3 regions of the Ensifer adhaerens genome follow, and region 2 is predicted to be linked to each of the others. Evidence: predicted binding sites of a transcription regulator. Region 2 holds the regulator's gene; each other region holds the start of a gene.
The links. The regulator LexA, encoded in region 2, represses DNA repair genes until DNA is damaged. The targets are predictions, from matches to a motif close to TGTTCNNNNTGTGTTCNG.
Positions count from the first base shown of each region.

Region 1 (4,595 bases), 510 kb from region 2:
AGCATTTCGTAGGTCTTCAGATCGTCGAGTGGAATGCTCGCGAGGTCGACCTCGATGCCGCGCTGCTTCACGAAATCGACGGCGACCTTCAACACGGTCAGCGTCTTCAGGCCGAGGAAGTCGAACTTGACGAGACCCGCCTGCTCCACCCACTTCATGTTGAACTGGGTGACCGGCATGTCGGAGCGCGGGTCTCGATACATCGGCACGAGCTGCGACAGCGGACGGTCGCCGATCACGATACCGGCGGCGTGGGTCGAGGCGTGACGGTAGAGACCCTCGATCTTCTGGGCGATATCGAGAAGGCGGGCAACGACCGGTTCCTTCTCGGCTTCCTCCTGCAGGCGCGGCTCTTCCTCGATCGCCTTGGAGAGCGGTGTCGGGTTGGCGGGATTGTTCGGCACCAGCTTGCAGATCTTGTCGACCTGGCCGTATGGCATTTCGAGCACGCGGCCAACGTCGCGCAGTGCGGCGCGCGCCTGCAGCGAACCGAAGGTGATGATCTGCGCCACCTGCTCGCGGCCATACTTGCGCTGCACGTAGCGGATCACTTCTTCGCGCCGGTCCTGGCAGAAGTCGATGTCGAAGTCGGGCATCGAGACGCGCTCAGGATTGAGGAAGCGTTCGAACAGCAGCGAGAAGCGCATCGGATCGACGTCGGTGATCGTCAGCGCATAGGCGACCAGCGAGCCTGCACCCGAACCACGGCCCGGTCCGACGGGGATATCGTGCTGCTTCGCCCATTTGATGAAGTCGGCAACGATCAGGAAGTAGCCGGGGAACTTCATGCGCTCGATAACGCTGAGCTCGAAGGCCAGGCGTTCGCGATATTCCTCTTCGCTGTAGCCGGGCGCCATGCCGAGCCTGGCCAGACGTTCTTCGAGCCCCTCCTCCGCCTGGCGACGCAGCTCGTCGGCCTCGGCGCGTTCGGCCTCCTGCGGATCGGCCGTGGCACCAGTAAAGCGTGGCAGGATCGGCCCACGGGTCTTCAGCATGAAGGAGCAGCGCCGCGCGATTTCGACGGTGTTTTCCAGCGCTTCGGGCAGATCCGCAAACAGCGCCGCCATTTCCTTGCGGCTCTTGAGGTAGTGATCCGGTGTCAGGCGGAAACGGCTGTCATCCGAAACCATCGCATTGTGCGCGACCGCCATCAGGGCATCATGCGCATCGTAGTCGGACGGCGACGGGAAGAAGGCTTCGTTGGTGGCAACCAGCGGAATGTCGAACTTGTAGGCAAGGTCGATCATCCGGCTCTCATGGCGCCGGTCGTAGCCTCCGTGCCGCTGCAGCTCGATATAGAGGCGATCGCCAAAGAGATCGTGCAGGGCTTCAAGGCGGGCTTCCGCCAGTGCTGTCGCGCCCGCCTTCAGGGCCAGATCCACCGGACCGCCTGATGCACCTGTCAGCGCAATCAGCCCATCCGTACCGCATTCGGCAAGCCACGAGCGCATGATACGGGTCGCCTGGCTGCCCTCACCGCTGAGATAGGCTCGGCTTACCAAGTCAACGAGCCGCGTATAGCCGTCATCGGTCGCGGCGATCAGGACGATTGCGGGGAGCTTTGCGAGCTGGTGCGCGTGGCCGCGCCGTTCGCCATCCACCCCATCTTCCATGTCGATGGAAAGCTGACAGCCGGTGATCGGCTGCAGTCCGTCGCCGGCTGCTTTCTGGGAAAACTCGAGCGCGGCAAAGAGATTGTTGGTATCTGCTATCCCGATCGCCGGCTGATTATCGGCAACCGCCTTGCCGATGACCTTCTTCAGCGGCAGCGCACCTTCGAGCAGAGAGAAAGCCGAGTGGACACGCAGATGCACAAACTGCGGGTCCGTACCAAGCGCTTCGCTCGATGCTGCTTTGCCGTCATCTGCCATTATTCGCACCCTGATTCCTGTCTGGACGGCAGGATATCCCGTTTATCATCCGACATGTCCAGTTTCACCTGACACGTCGTCCCCCTTATTCAATCCAGGGGGCGAAATTCGGGAGGCGCGTGAGAGAAAATAGCGGCGCTCCTCAGAGGCCGAGTGCGATGAAAGAGATGCTTGCGATGAACAGGCTCATCGAAGCGAAGGCGGCGAGGTCACGAACAAAATCAGTCATAACATGGCTCCTTTTCCGTTATGTTTTTACTTTGTTCCATTTTTGTTCACTCGTCAAGCGATGCACAGGCGTTCTGTTCACGATGGTTAACACGGCCGGCGAATGCCGGTTAATAGCCGGGAAGCCGCTTGAGGAAAGCGCCATGCGCGCATATTGAGAGGAACAACCAAGCGGAGCGCTCCAACATGTCTGCACGCCTGATTCTGCCGTTGCTTATGCTGCTTCCCAGTGCCGCGTCGGCGACGGAAACGATCGATCCCGCACGTATTGTCTCCGCCGCAACCGGCGACTGGGACAAGGACGGGGATACGGATCTCGCGCTGATCGTGCGGCCCGCAGAGGGCAGCGACGACGACAACGGCGTCTATATCTACCTCGCAGGCGACAATGGCGCGCTGGCGCTGAAGTCGTCGATCCCGAACAAGGTCTGGGGGCAGTTCGATGTTTCGGGACAGGCGCCTTCTATCGAGGCACTGCCGAATGGCTCGCTGGTTGCCACCAGCCACAACGACGCCATCGGGCGCGACCGCTGGGAACAGAAACTGACGGTTGCCTACCGCAATTTCGAGTTCGTGGTCGCCGGCTACACCTACTCATCCTATGACACCCTCGATCCCGACAACACTTCGCAATGCGACCTCAATGTGCTGACCGGCAAAGGCAGAGCTAGGGACAAGGCCATTTCCGTCAAAGGCGAACTCGTCCTTCTCAAGGACTGGAGCGACGACCGCGGCCAGAAGGCTTGCGGCATTCAATAGCCGGGAGATCGTTCCCTATTTGTTCTTTACAGCTTTCGCGGATCCGTGCATCCTCGACAAAGAACATACGAGGAGCGATCATGACGTCGCTCGAACAACTCACGGACTTCATCGTCGAGGCAAAATCACGGGCCTATGTAGGCGGCGGCACGCCGCGACCGTCGTCGCGCCCGGGCTCACACGACATCGGTTACGAGCGGGATCGCTGGCGCTATCTCGACAGCTACTTCGGTGGGAGCGACTTTGCCGGACAGGAGACCGTCTGGCGGGGGGATGAGCCCTACTGGGCGATGAACTATTTCGGTCGCATCATCCGCCCTGAACTCATCGACGGAGCAAAAGCGGGACAGGTGATCAAGGCTGCCCTGCAGGCGATGTATCGGGAGAAGCGGCACTTTCTCGGCGGCATGCAGTTTCGCCATGCCCACGGCTACTACATCGACAGCAGCTGCGGTCTCACGGAACATTTTTCCGGTCACGAGGTCATCTTCGTCGACGGCGAGGAAGCCTATGAGCTCGACTATCGCGGCGGCCTGATCAGGTGTTGAGGCAACACCTAAAGCATGTGGCGCAAAAGTGCGCAGCGGTTTTGCGATAAAGACGTGCGAGATATCGATAACCAAGAGCGAAACGAGCAAATCTGAAGGCGACGCGCTTTGGGGGCCAGCGACGAGGATGGCCGGCGACGACGGCAATCGTTGAGGCCCTACGCGCATTCATTTAAGAGACATCCTCGTCAATCGTAACGCAGGGCCTGCACCGGATCGAGGCGCGAGGCGCGCCAGGCCGGAAAGATCGTGGCGAGGAAGGAAAGGGTGAGCGCCATGACGATGACGAGAGCAGTCTCATCCGCATTCATGTCGGCCGGGAGTTGGCTCAGGAAGTAGAGCTCGGGGCTGAAAAGAGTGGTTCCGGAGATCCAGGAGAAGAACTGCCGGATGGATTCGATGTTGAGGCAGACGACGACGCCGAGCGCCACGCCGGCCACCGTTCCGGCAACACCGATCGCAGCACCCGTCATGAAGAAGATGCGCATCACCGAGCCTGAGGTTGCGCCCATCGTTCTGAGGATAGCGATATCGCTGCCCTTGTCCTTCACCAGCATGATCAGGCCGGAAATGATGTTCAGCGCCGCGACCAGTACGATCAGCGTCAGGATGATGAACATCACGTTGCGCTGGACCTCGAGTGTCGAAAAGAAGGTCTTGTTGCGGTCGCGCCAGTCGGTGATGAAGATCTGCCGGCCTGCGGCATCCTCGATCGGCTGGCGCAGTTCGTCGACGACATCGGGGTGCTCGACGAAGATCTCGATCGACTGCGCAAGCCCCTCGGCATTGAAGAAGAGCTGCGCTTCTTCAAGCGGCATGAAGATGATCGTCGAATCGTATTCCGACATGCCGATCTCGTAGATAGCCGAGACGGTGTAGGCCTTGACACGCGGGTTCATGCCGAGCGGCGTCACGTCGCCATTGGGCGAGGTCAGCGTGATCGTGCCGCCGACGCGGATACCGAGCTGCTCGGCCATGCGCGAGCCGATCGCGACACCGGAGCCCGAGGCAAAGCCGACCATGTCGCCAGACTGGATATGATCGGAGACCGACTTCATCTTGCCGAGATCGTCGGCGCGGATGCCGCGCACCAGCGCGCCGGTCGAGCTGTCGCCAACGCCCTGGGCCAGAACCTGGCCCTCGACCAGCGGGATCGCCATGGTGACACCCTTGACGCCCGAGAACTTGG
Region 1 covers NZ_CP083349.1:1,067,007-1,071,601, reverse strand. Annotated here, with positions in the region: gene dnaE (DNA polymerase III subunit alpha) at 1-1,871, opposite strand, end outside; gene LAC81_RS05180 (FG-GAP repeat protein) at 2,286-2,858, shown strand; gene LAC81_RS05175 (DUF5680 domain-containing protein) at 2,939-3,406, shown strand; gene LAC81_RS05170 (lipoprotein-releasing ABC transporter permease subunit) at 3,595-4,595, opposite strand, start outside.
Region 1: LAC81_RS05180 (FG-GAP repeat protein) is a predicted target of LexA. The motif match lies at 2,133-2,150, and genes of this name have one in related genera.

Region 2 (4,595 bases):
TTGAACCGGGGTACAAGGATTTGCAGTCCTCTGCGTCACCACTCCGCCACGAGGCCTCACGGCTCGGATAACCGAGCGTTGGCGGGGATTTAGAATGATTGCAGAAAATCCGCAAGAGGCATTTTCGGAAAAAGCACAAAGCGAATTTGCGGTTCGGGCGCTTTCCACAGGCAGAACGTCCGGCAAGGCCGATTGCTCCTGCCCAGCGAGCAGCAATGCTTCAAGAAGAGGTCGGAACGATTACCTTCCTCAGCTTACTCCGGGTTGCGACGCGTAGGTGCTTTCGCTCAGGCATGCCACACGCCCGCACAAGCCACGTCTTCTAAGCCCCGTACGGATCTTATCGCTTCGGTGAAATCGGTAGAGGGGGAACGATGACTCCGCTGACATCAGCCGCATCGGTAGCGTCCGTCATCATCAAACGGAGGCAATGGCTTATATGAAGACGAAACTTGTCCTGACGGCGTTAATCCTCTTTGCTGCGACCACATTCGAGGCGCGGGCAGAGGACCTGGTTTTCAAGCTGAAGAACAACACAAGTGCAGTTCTGACCAATTTCTACACGTCGCCGGTAGGCGTCAACGAGTGGGAAGACGATGTTTTCGGCCGGCAGGTTCTGAATCCCGGCGAGAACATGGAAATCACCATCGCTGACGGCCGGGATGTCTGCAAGTACGACATGCGCTTCGAGTTCGAAGAGGATTCGGGCCTCGATACGACCGAAGATACGCAGGACCTTTGCGAACTCGGCGAATACACCATCCACGAGTAGGCGACGCGTTATCGGATGAACAAGAAGAACCTCGCTACCGCAAGCGGCAGCGAGGTTCTTCCGAGTACCAGATTTTTATCTGGGATCAGTGGTAGCGGCGGATCAGCCCAACGAGCTTGCCCTGGATCTTCACACGATCAGGCCCGAAGATCCGTGTCTCGTAGGCAGGGTTTGCGGCCTCAAGCGCAATCGATGCGCCCTTGCGTCGGAATCGCTTCAGCGTCGCTTCCTCGTCATCCACGAGCGCCACGATGATGTCGCCGGGGTTGGCGGTATTGCCATTTCGGATGATCACGGTGTCGCCGTCGAAGATGCCGGCTTCGATCATCGAGTCGCCCTTGACTTCGAGGGCGTAGTGTTCGCCGTTGCCGATCATGTCGAGCGGAACGGTGATGTCGTGCGTGTTGTTCTGGATCGCCGAGATCGGCACACCGGCAGCGATGCGGCCCATGACCGGCACGGAAACTGATGTGTTTTCGGCCACCGGCGCCGGCTTCGGTGGTGCGGCAGGGGCTGCCGCCGCCGGCTTGCCGAGGCTTCCCTCGATCACGCTCGGCGAGAAGCCGCGACGTGGCTGCTGCTGGCTGGACGCGTAGGCTTCCGGAAGCTTGATGACCTCGAGCGCGCGGGCCCGGTTCGGCAGACGGCGAATGAACCCGCGTTCTTCGAGCGCGGTAATCAGACGGTGGATGCCGGACTTCGACGCTAGGTCGAGCGCATCCTTCATTTCATCGAATGACGGTGGGACGCCCGACTCCTTCATGCGTTCGTGAATGAACAGAAGCAATTCCTGTTGCTTGCGGGTCAGCATGGCACGTCGCTCCAGAAGGCGTGAAACAAATCAAGAACAGACACTATCTGTTCCATATGTGTTCTGCAAGTGCCTAAAATTCCGTGAATTCAGTCAATTGGCGGGACTGCGCGTGCCGGTTGGTCACTTTTACGGGAGCAAAGCGGGTTTTGGTGATGATTGTGTGGTTGGAAACGACCGTATTGGACTGCGTCGAGCGAATCGCGAGCGTTCTGATGGCGAGGGTCAGGCCGGCTGCGTGGCGGCGCAGGCGTCTTCGAATTCCTTCACCGTCTCTGCGCTGTTGTCTTCGGGAAGCACCGCGTCCGCCGCATCGGTCGCGACGGGCGTGTCGCCGTCATAGACGAACGACTGGATGTAGAACGCAATGGCACCCTTCCACACGTTGCGTCCATCAATCTGGTGGCAGGGGACGGCGGTTTCGAAGTCCGTCTGGAGTTCATCGACCGTGGCGGCACTGAGCTTGACGTCAGGCATGTTAGGCGATGCGACTATCGAAGCGAGAAGCAGGGCGGCAAGCACGGTGATCGTCCACTTTGAGGCAAGGGTGGCACTACGGGGCGGTTAACGATGTGAACCGCGCTTTCGTTCCGAAGTCCAGCAAACTTGGCGATCACTCTCACGTGTTCAACAGGTCTTTGAGTTCAGGCTGTGACCGGTTTGCGCCAGAGGTGCGCGGCGGCAGGGCCCGTCGATCCTGGCGCGATTGGCCGACTTGCGATCGCATCGGTTGTAGCAGTCCGTGTCCTCGCTTTCGGCGCGCACAAATCCATGTTGTGATCGCGCTGCACTGTCTCGACAGGTTGCAAAAATACGATAACTTTGCGGGGAAAGTGGGGTGGTTGCATGCATAGATTGTCGTTGGCGGTTCTCGGTCTGTTGGCGGCGGCCGGAGCGGCCTCTGCTGAAGAAGGTCGTTCGAATATCTGGAAGCGGATCAATGCCTGGACGGTCGGTTCCGATCCGTCCTTGGGCGGCTCGTGCTACGCGGCGACGAGCTATGACGCCGGCGCGATCCTTCGTATCGGCTTCTATCCAAGGGGATCGGCGAACCTGGCGTTTCTTTCGATCGGCAATGCTACCTGGAAATCGATCGAGCCTCAAAGGGAGTATGACGTCGCCTTGCAGCTCGACCGCGGCCGCCAGTGGCCGGCCGTTGCGTTCGGCGTGGACCTCACGGGTTCGAAGGCCCTGGTCGTCAATTTCTCCAATACAGATTTCTTCACCGAATTCGTGCGCAAGAATACGCTGGCGCTGGCGTTCGAAGGGCGCGTGGTGGCGAGCCTCAGTCTGCGTGATTCGATGAAGGCCGTCAGCGAGATGTTCAAATGCCAGGAGGCCGTGAACGCGCTGATGCCGAACGGCGGGCAGGGGAAGGCCGCCGATCCCTTTGCGGGCGCCGGCAGTAATGCGCCGAACAATGACCCGTTTGCGGGCGGCGGCCAGACCAAGTCGTCGAAAGATCCCTTCGCCATGTAATTCCCTGGCGTGAGCATCGGTCTGCACGAGAGGTGAATATTCCTAAATATTGCGTGGGTACGGGTCGCCCACCCTCGACAGTCACGCGGCGACCTATCAAAATGCGCGCAAACGGGGGCTTTGCATGCGTAGATTGCTGTTCGGGTTGGTGGGCTGTCTGATGGTGACGGGGCCGGCCGTGGCTGAAGAGGCCGAGATCATCAAGTGGAAGGAAGTCGGCGGCTGGACCGTTGCTTCCGACACGTCGATGGAAGGCTCGTGTTTCATCACGTCGATGTTCGAGGGCGGGGTCACGCTGCGCCTGGGGTTTTATCCAAAGGGCTCCGAATCGCCACTCTATATGAGCTTCGCCAGCGACGACTGGAAGTCGCTCGAGATCGGCAAGGACTATGACCTGACGTTTCGCTTAGACAAGAGCGATCCCTGGAGCGCTTCGGCGACCGCCGCCGGAGACGAGAACGGCAAGTTCCTCTTCGTGAACGTCACCGATCCCGAATTCCTCACAGGCTTCGTGCGCAAACGGGCTTTGGCGATCGCCTTCGACGAACGCGTGATCGCAAATCTCAGTCTGCGTGGCACCGGTCCGGCGGCAGACGAACTCATGAAGTGCCAGCGCGCCGTGGATGAGATCATCGCCGACGAAGGGCGCAAGTCCAAGGAGAAGAAGGCCGATCCGTTCAATGCGCCGAGCGAGAAGCGATCAGCGCGCGACCCGTTCAGCCTCTAGCATTGTCGAATTCCGGGCTTCTTGCAGGCCTCCGGCAATCGGGTTGCGTTGAGGACGGAGAACGCCGGTTCCTTCTGCCTGCGGCGAACCAGCCGCGGTATCGGAAATTCAACTCAACCTTGCCGATGGGGCCCTATTGAGATGAAACGGCACCGCCGATGGCGGTTGTTGGTCGGTCTATATTCCTTGGGAGAATGGCGGACAGGGTGGGATTCGAACCCACGGTACGGTTTCCCGTACGCTGGTTTTCAAGACCAGAGCCTTAAACCACTCGGCCACCTGTCCTTGCACGAGTTTCGCAGCTAACTGCTTACCGGGCACGGCGTTATTGCGCGAAGCCCTGTCGCTTTGCAAGATTTAACATGCATCGCTGAAAGATTTTCTCCACGGCCGTATTGGAGAGCACGCGCCCGGTCGGATGGTAACCATCTGTAAACCATAATGCATGAAATCAGGCGCTGAACTGTGGATGAGTTCGCATTTTCGCCTTGTTGCTGTCATGTTTAATCGACTGTTCCGTTTCGGGACGCCGAGATTTCCGCTGGGGGCAAGAGCGGAAGGTTTCGAGTACGGCTTATTCGATCGATGTTGTGGGACAGATGACCTCCAGTAAGAATGCGGCATATCTGGTCAAGGGACTGCGCCTTGCAGCTATTCCTGCGCTGTGCGTAACGCTTGCAGCCTGTGGCTCCACATCGAGCCTCAAGAAAACCGCACGGAGCAAGGAATACTTTCCTGAATCGGTCTACGGCGTAAAGGCGAGCCCGCGTGTCGCCACCGGCAACAATATCCCGAAGGGCGGCGGA
Region 2 covers NZ_CP083349.1:1,576,535-1,581,129, forward strand. Annotated here, with positions in the region: tRNA gene LAC81_RS07825 (tRNA-Cys) at 1-56, opposite strand, end outside; gene LAC81_RS07830 (hypothetical protein) at 440-772, shown strand; gene lexA (transcriptional repressor LexA) at 858-1,583, opposite strand; gene LAC81_RS07840 (hypothetical protein) at 1,809-2,060, opposite strand; gene LAC81_RS07845 (hypothetical protein) at 2,463-3,062, shown strand; gene LAC81_RS07850 (hypothetical protein) at 3,187-3,789, shown strand; tRNA gene LAC81_RS07855 (tRNA-Ser) at 3,985-4,074, opposite strand; gene LAC81_RS07860 (septal ring lytic transglycosylase RlpA family protein) at 4,389-4,595, shown strand, end outside.

Region 3 (4,595 bases), on a different replicon from region 2:
GTGTCTCTCGCTGCCTGGTGCGCCCTGACGATGCCGGCGAGGCTGTTGCGATCGACGATCGCCAGCGCGTCGATCTTGAGTTCTGCAGCGCGCTGAAACAGCTCCTCCAAGGATGAGGCCCCACGCAGGAAAGAAAAGTGCGAGGTCACCTGCAGCTCGGCATAGCGCGGCGCCGTCATGCGAATATCCCATGCAGGAACCAGCGATGGCTGCCGGTTTCACCATGTTCGCCGTCGCCGGAGCGAAAGATCCAGTAGCGCTCGCCGGCGTCATCCTCGACCTGGAAATAATCGCGCACAGCCACGAGCTCGGCATCGCGCTTCCACCATTCGCCAAAGACGCGCTCCGGACCGTCGGCGCGGCGAACGCGCCTTCTAACGCCCCGCCAGGTGAAGCTGACCGGAGGATGGTCGGGAAGGAGCGCCATGGTTTCGATCGGTTCGGGATGAAGAAGAAGGCGCGTCGGCCGCGGCCAGTGACCGGACCAGGTCTCGCCCGCATCCGGCGCCATCGGGGCAATGCGGGCGATGGAGCGCTCAGGCACATCGCTTGCGACCGGCGCGAAGCGGAACAGCCGGCGCTGGCCGATCCGGTTGCCGATAATGTCGATCAGGCCGGAGACATCGGCCTCCGGCTCCTCGACCAGCGAGGAAATCACCTGAGTGGCGATGAGCGGCTCGGCATGGCTTGCCGTCAACGACATGATCTCGATCCCGAAACCCGGATCGATGGTTTCGATGCGGTCGGTCAAAAGACGCGTCAAGCGCTGGAAGTCGCGGACGGGCGTGGTGGTTCCTGCCCGGATCGCCTGATAGGAGTTGTCGACGCGGTGAAACAGAAGATCGACCCGACGCGCGCCGAGACCCTTTTCCTCAAGCAACCGGCAGAGCATAGCCACGAGTTTGGCCGTATAGCGCGCGATCGTCTCGGCTGCAGCGATCGGTTCGCCAAAGGAGCGCCGGACCTCAATGAGCTCAGGCGTGCGGATCGGTTCGATCGGCTCGGCGATGCGGCCGGCCGCCTGGTCGAGACGCCGACCGAGTTCCGGTCCGAAGCGCAAGGCGAGCGGCGCGCGCGGCTGACGGTCGATGTCGCCGATTGTGTTGAAGCCGAGAACACGAAGATCATGGACGATCGATGGTTCGAGCCTGAGTGCTGCGATCGGCAGATTGGCAAGAAGCTCTCGCTGAACACCAGGTGCAATGGCAATCGTCGGCTGAGCCAGATACTCAGCCGCATGGGCAGCACCCCAGGTGTCGGCAACCGCGGCGCGCGCGGCGGTGCCCGATCCATGGAAGCGATTGACCATGCCCGAGAGCATCAGTGCTTCGCCACCATGCAGATGATCGGCGCCTGATGTGTCGATCACCAGGCCGTCGGGCGGATCGGCGGCAACGATCGGCGCATAACGCTGCAGCGCCCAGAGTGCCAGGCGGTCGAGCGCCTCGGCGTCGGCCACGGGATCTGCATCCATGACGACGAGATCGGTCACGAGCGCCTGTGCCTTGGTCGCCGCCATGCCAATCCTCAAACCCGCAGCATGTGCTGCAGCATTTGCCGCCATGACCACCCTTCGGCGTTCGCGGCGGCCAATGAGGACAAGTGGAGCGTCAGCCGGCGGCGCGGTGTCGGCGAGCTTCCGCCTCAGACGGTCCGTCGGCCAGGTCGGAAGGAACAGCGATACGACCCTTGGCATCGGGGGCCTCCACTTCGAAATCTGCACTTTCGCCGGCGCGGCAACGGATAAGCTCGACGAGCCAGCGCGCGCGGCCGACGCCGGGAACGGGTAGTGGCGCCGAAGGCAGGACGGAAACCCGCCAGCGTGTCGTCGAAGCGGTCGGCTGCCCGAAATCCGAGGCCTCCGTCTGCCTTCGCCAGCGGCGGATCGCGATCCCGATTGTCCCTGAGCTTTCGGCTGCAAGCTGCAACCGGCGCGAGGCCGTCATCGAAAGGCGGGCCAGTTCGCCAGCGACGACGCTGAGACCCCCATGACGCAAGCCTTCCTCCATGCAGGAAAGAAGCGCCTTCTCGTCTCCGGCCTCCACGAATATGACGCGGCCCGGCGATAGGCCCACCTGGGCGAGCGCCGGCGCGAAGAGGTCTGGGCGTGTCACGCACCAGAGCACCTTGCCCTTCGAGCGGGCAGCGATGCCGGCGCAAAAGAGTGCCGCAGCCGCGCCGTCGATGGCGCCATTGCCGCCGCCGGCGACCTCGTGAAGCGCGCCAAGCGAAAGCCCCCCGCCGGGCAAGCGTTGATCGATGGCGGCGACGCCGAAAGGCAGGACCTTTCGCCCGCGGCCGCTTGTGCCTTGGAGACGCTGGATGCGGTCGCGAAGTTCTGAGACGACGGTATTGTCGACTGGACGGGGCATTTTGGAAGGAACAGCTCCCTGGGACTATGCATGAGTCTTTCTGTTGATATGTTCTCTATTTGTTCCTTTTCGTGTTGCGAGTCAACCGACCTTCAGGGCAAGAGGTTCTGGCAAATGCAACTCAAGGGAAAGGCGGCCCTGACATCGAACCAAGGCGGCAGCTGCCGGTCTTCGTTGGTATGAAGTGCAGCGGATTGGAAGCGGGGAGGATTGAAATGTGCAACCTCTACAACATCACGACCACGCGCGACGCGGTGATGCAGTTTACCAAGGCCCTGCGCGACAGGGCCGGCTGGAACGAGCCTTCGCTTGACGTCTATCCGGGCTACCAGGCGCCGGTCGTGCGTGTCCGCCAAGACGGCCAGCGCGAGATCACGCGCACCACCTGGGGCATGCCCTCCCCACCTGAAGTCGTGAAGAACTATGATCACGGCGTCACCAATATCCGCAATCTCAATTCGCCGCACTGGCGGCGGTGGCTCGGTCAAACCAGCCGCTGCGTCGTGCCGTTCACCTCGTTTGCCGAGCCTGATCCGGCAGCGAAGGTCCCAGGAGGCAAGATCCCGAACGCCTGGTTTGCAGGCAACAACGACCGGCCCTTGATGTTCTTTGCCGGGTTCTGGACGCCCTGGAAGGGTGTCAGGCGCGTGCGCGACGGCGAGCGCGAATACGAGCTCTTCGGCTTCCTCACCACGTCGCCGAACGAGATCGTCGCTCCCATCCACTTCAAGGCGATGCCGGTGATGCTGACGACGCCTGGGGAAGTGGACCTGTGGCTCACCGGATCCTGGGGCGAGATCAAGCATCTGCAACGGCCTCTTCCGGGCAACATGCTGGTGATCGTCGAGCCGCCAGCAGCACCGACCGAAGGTCTGCTGCTGTGACCGCTCATTCGGCTACGACAGCACCGCCGAGTTGACGGCCATGGAAACGGCTGTCCGATTACGCAAGATCATCCACGTTGACATGGATGCTTTCTATGCCTCCGTCGAGCAACGGGACAATCCTGAGCTCCGCGGGTTCCCGATCGCTGTCGGCCATGGCGAAGCGCGCGGCGTCGTGGCAGCGGCAAGCTATGAGGCGCGCAAGTTCGGCGTCCATTCGGCCATGCCGTCGGTAACGGCCAAACGCAAATGCCCCGACCTGATATTCGTGAGACCGCGCTTTGATGCCTATCGCGCGGTGTCTCAGGAGATTCACGCGATTTTTGCGCAGTACACGCCGCTGATCGAGCCGTTGTCGCTCGATGAGGCCTATCTCGACGTGACCGAGAACCTGAAGGGAATGGAGGTTGCAACCGAGATTGCCGAGGAAATCCGCGGGCAGATCAAGGCCCGGACCGGACTGACGGCGTCCGCCGGCGTTTCCTACAATAAGTTTCTCGCCAAGATGGCGTCCGACCAGAGGAAGCCCGACGGCCTCTTCGTCATCACGCCGAAAAATGGCCCGGCCTTCGTCGAGGCCCTACCGGTCAAGAAGTTTCATGGCGTCGGGCCGGCAACGACTGAACGCATGCACAGGCTCGGCATAGAAACGGGAGCCGACCTCAGGGCGCGCGACATTGCCTTTTTGCAGCAGCACTTCGGTAAGTCAGGGCCATATTTCTATTGGATCGCCCGCGGTGTCGATGAACGGCAGGTCAAACCCGACCGGGTGCGCAAGTCGATCGGCGCGGAAGATACCTTCTCCACCGACATCCACGATTTCGAGGCGGCGCGCTCAGGCCTTCAGCCGCTGATCGAGAAGGTCTGGCGCTATTGCGAGGTCAACCGCATTCACGCAAAGACGGTAACGCTGAAGGTGAAATGGGGAGATTTCACGCAGATAACCCGAAGCAAGACCGTCACCGCTCCGATCGCAAGCGCAGGCGAACTCGCCGACGTCTCGAGGCTGCTGCTCTCACCCCTTTTTCCTCTCACGAAAGGTATTCGCCTTTTGGGCGTGTCGCTGTCATCGCTCGAAAAAAGGGCAGTGGAAGACAGGCCCCAGCTTGCCTTCGCGCTCTAATTTGGCGCCCGCTCAACCATAGGGTCCGGCTGACGCACTGCGGCGCGCAATCGGTATTTGATCAGCGTGTTGCTTTGCTCCACAACGGCCCGGTCCATAAAAGAACCAATGCCGCTGCAAGCGGCAGAGCCATGATAATTACAAGTACAAGAGCTCCCATGGGTTTTCCTCAAGGCCTGTGTTGATGCGGCTGGCCCGTAGGTCGACCACCATAAT
Region 3 covers NZ_CP083351.1:647,526-652,120, forward strand. Annotated here, with positions in the region: gene LAC81_RS37745 (error-prone DNA polymerase) at 1-179, opposite strand, end outside; gene LAC81_RS37750 (Y-family DNA polymerase) at 176-1,696, opposite strand; gene LAC81_RS37755 (ImuA family protein) at 1,611-2,372, opposite strand; gene LAC81_RS37760 (SOS response-associated peptidase) at 2,588-3,256, shown strand; gene dinB (DNA polymerase IV) at 3,297-4,379, shown strand; gene LAC81_RS37770 (DUF6766 family protein) at 4,549-4,595, opposite strand, start outside.
Region 3: LAC81_RS37755 (ImuA family protein) is a predicted target of LexA. The motif match lies at 2,422-2,439, and genes of this name have one in related genera.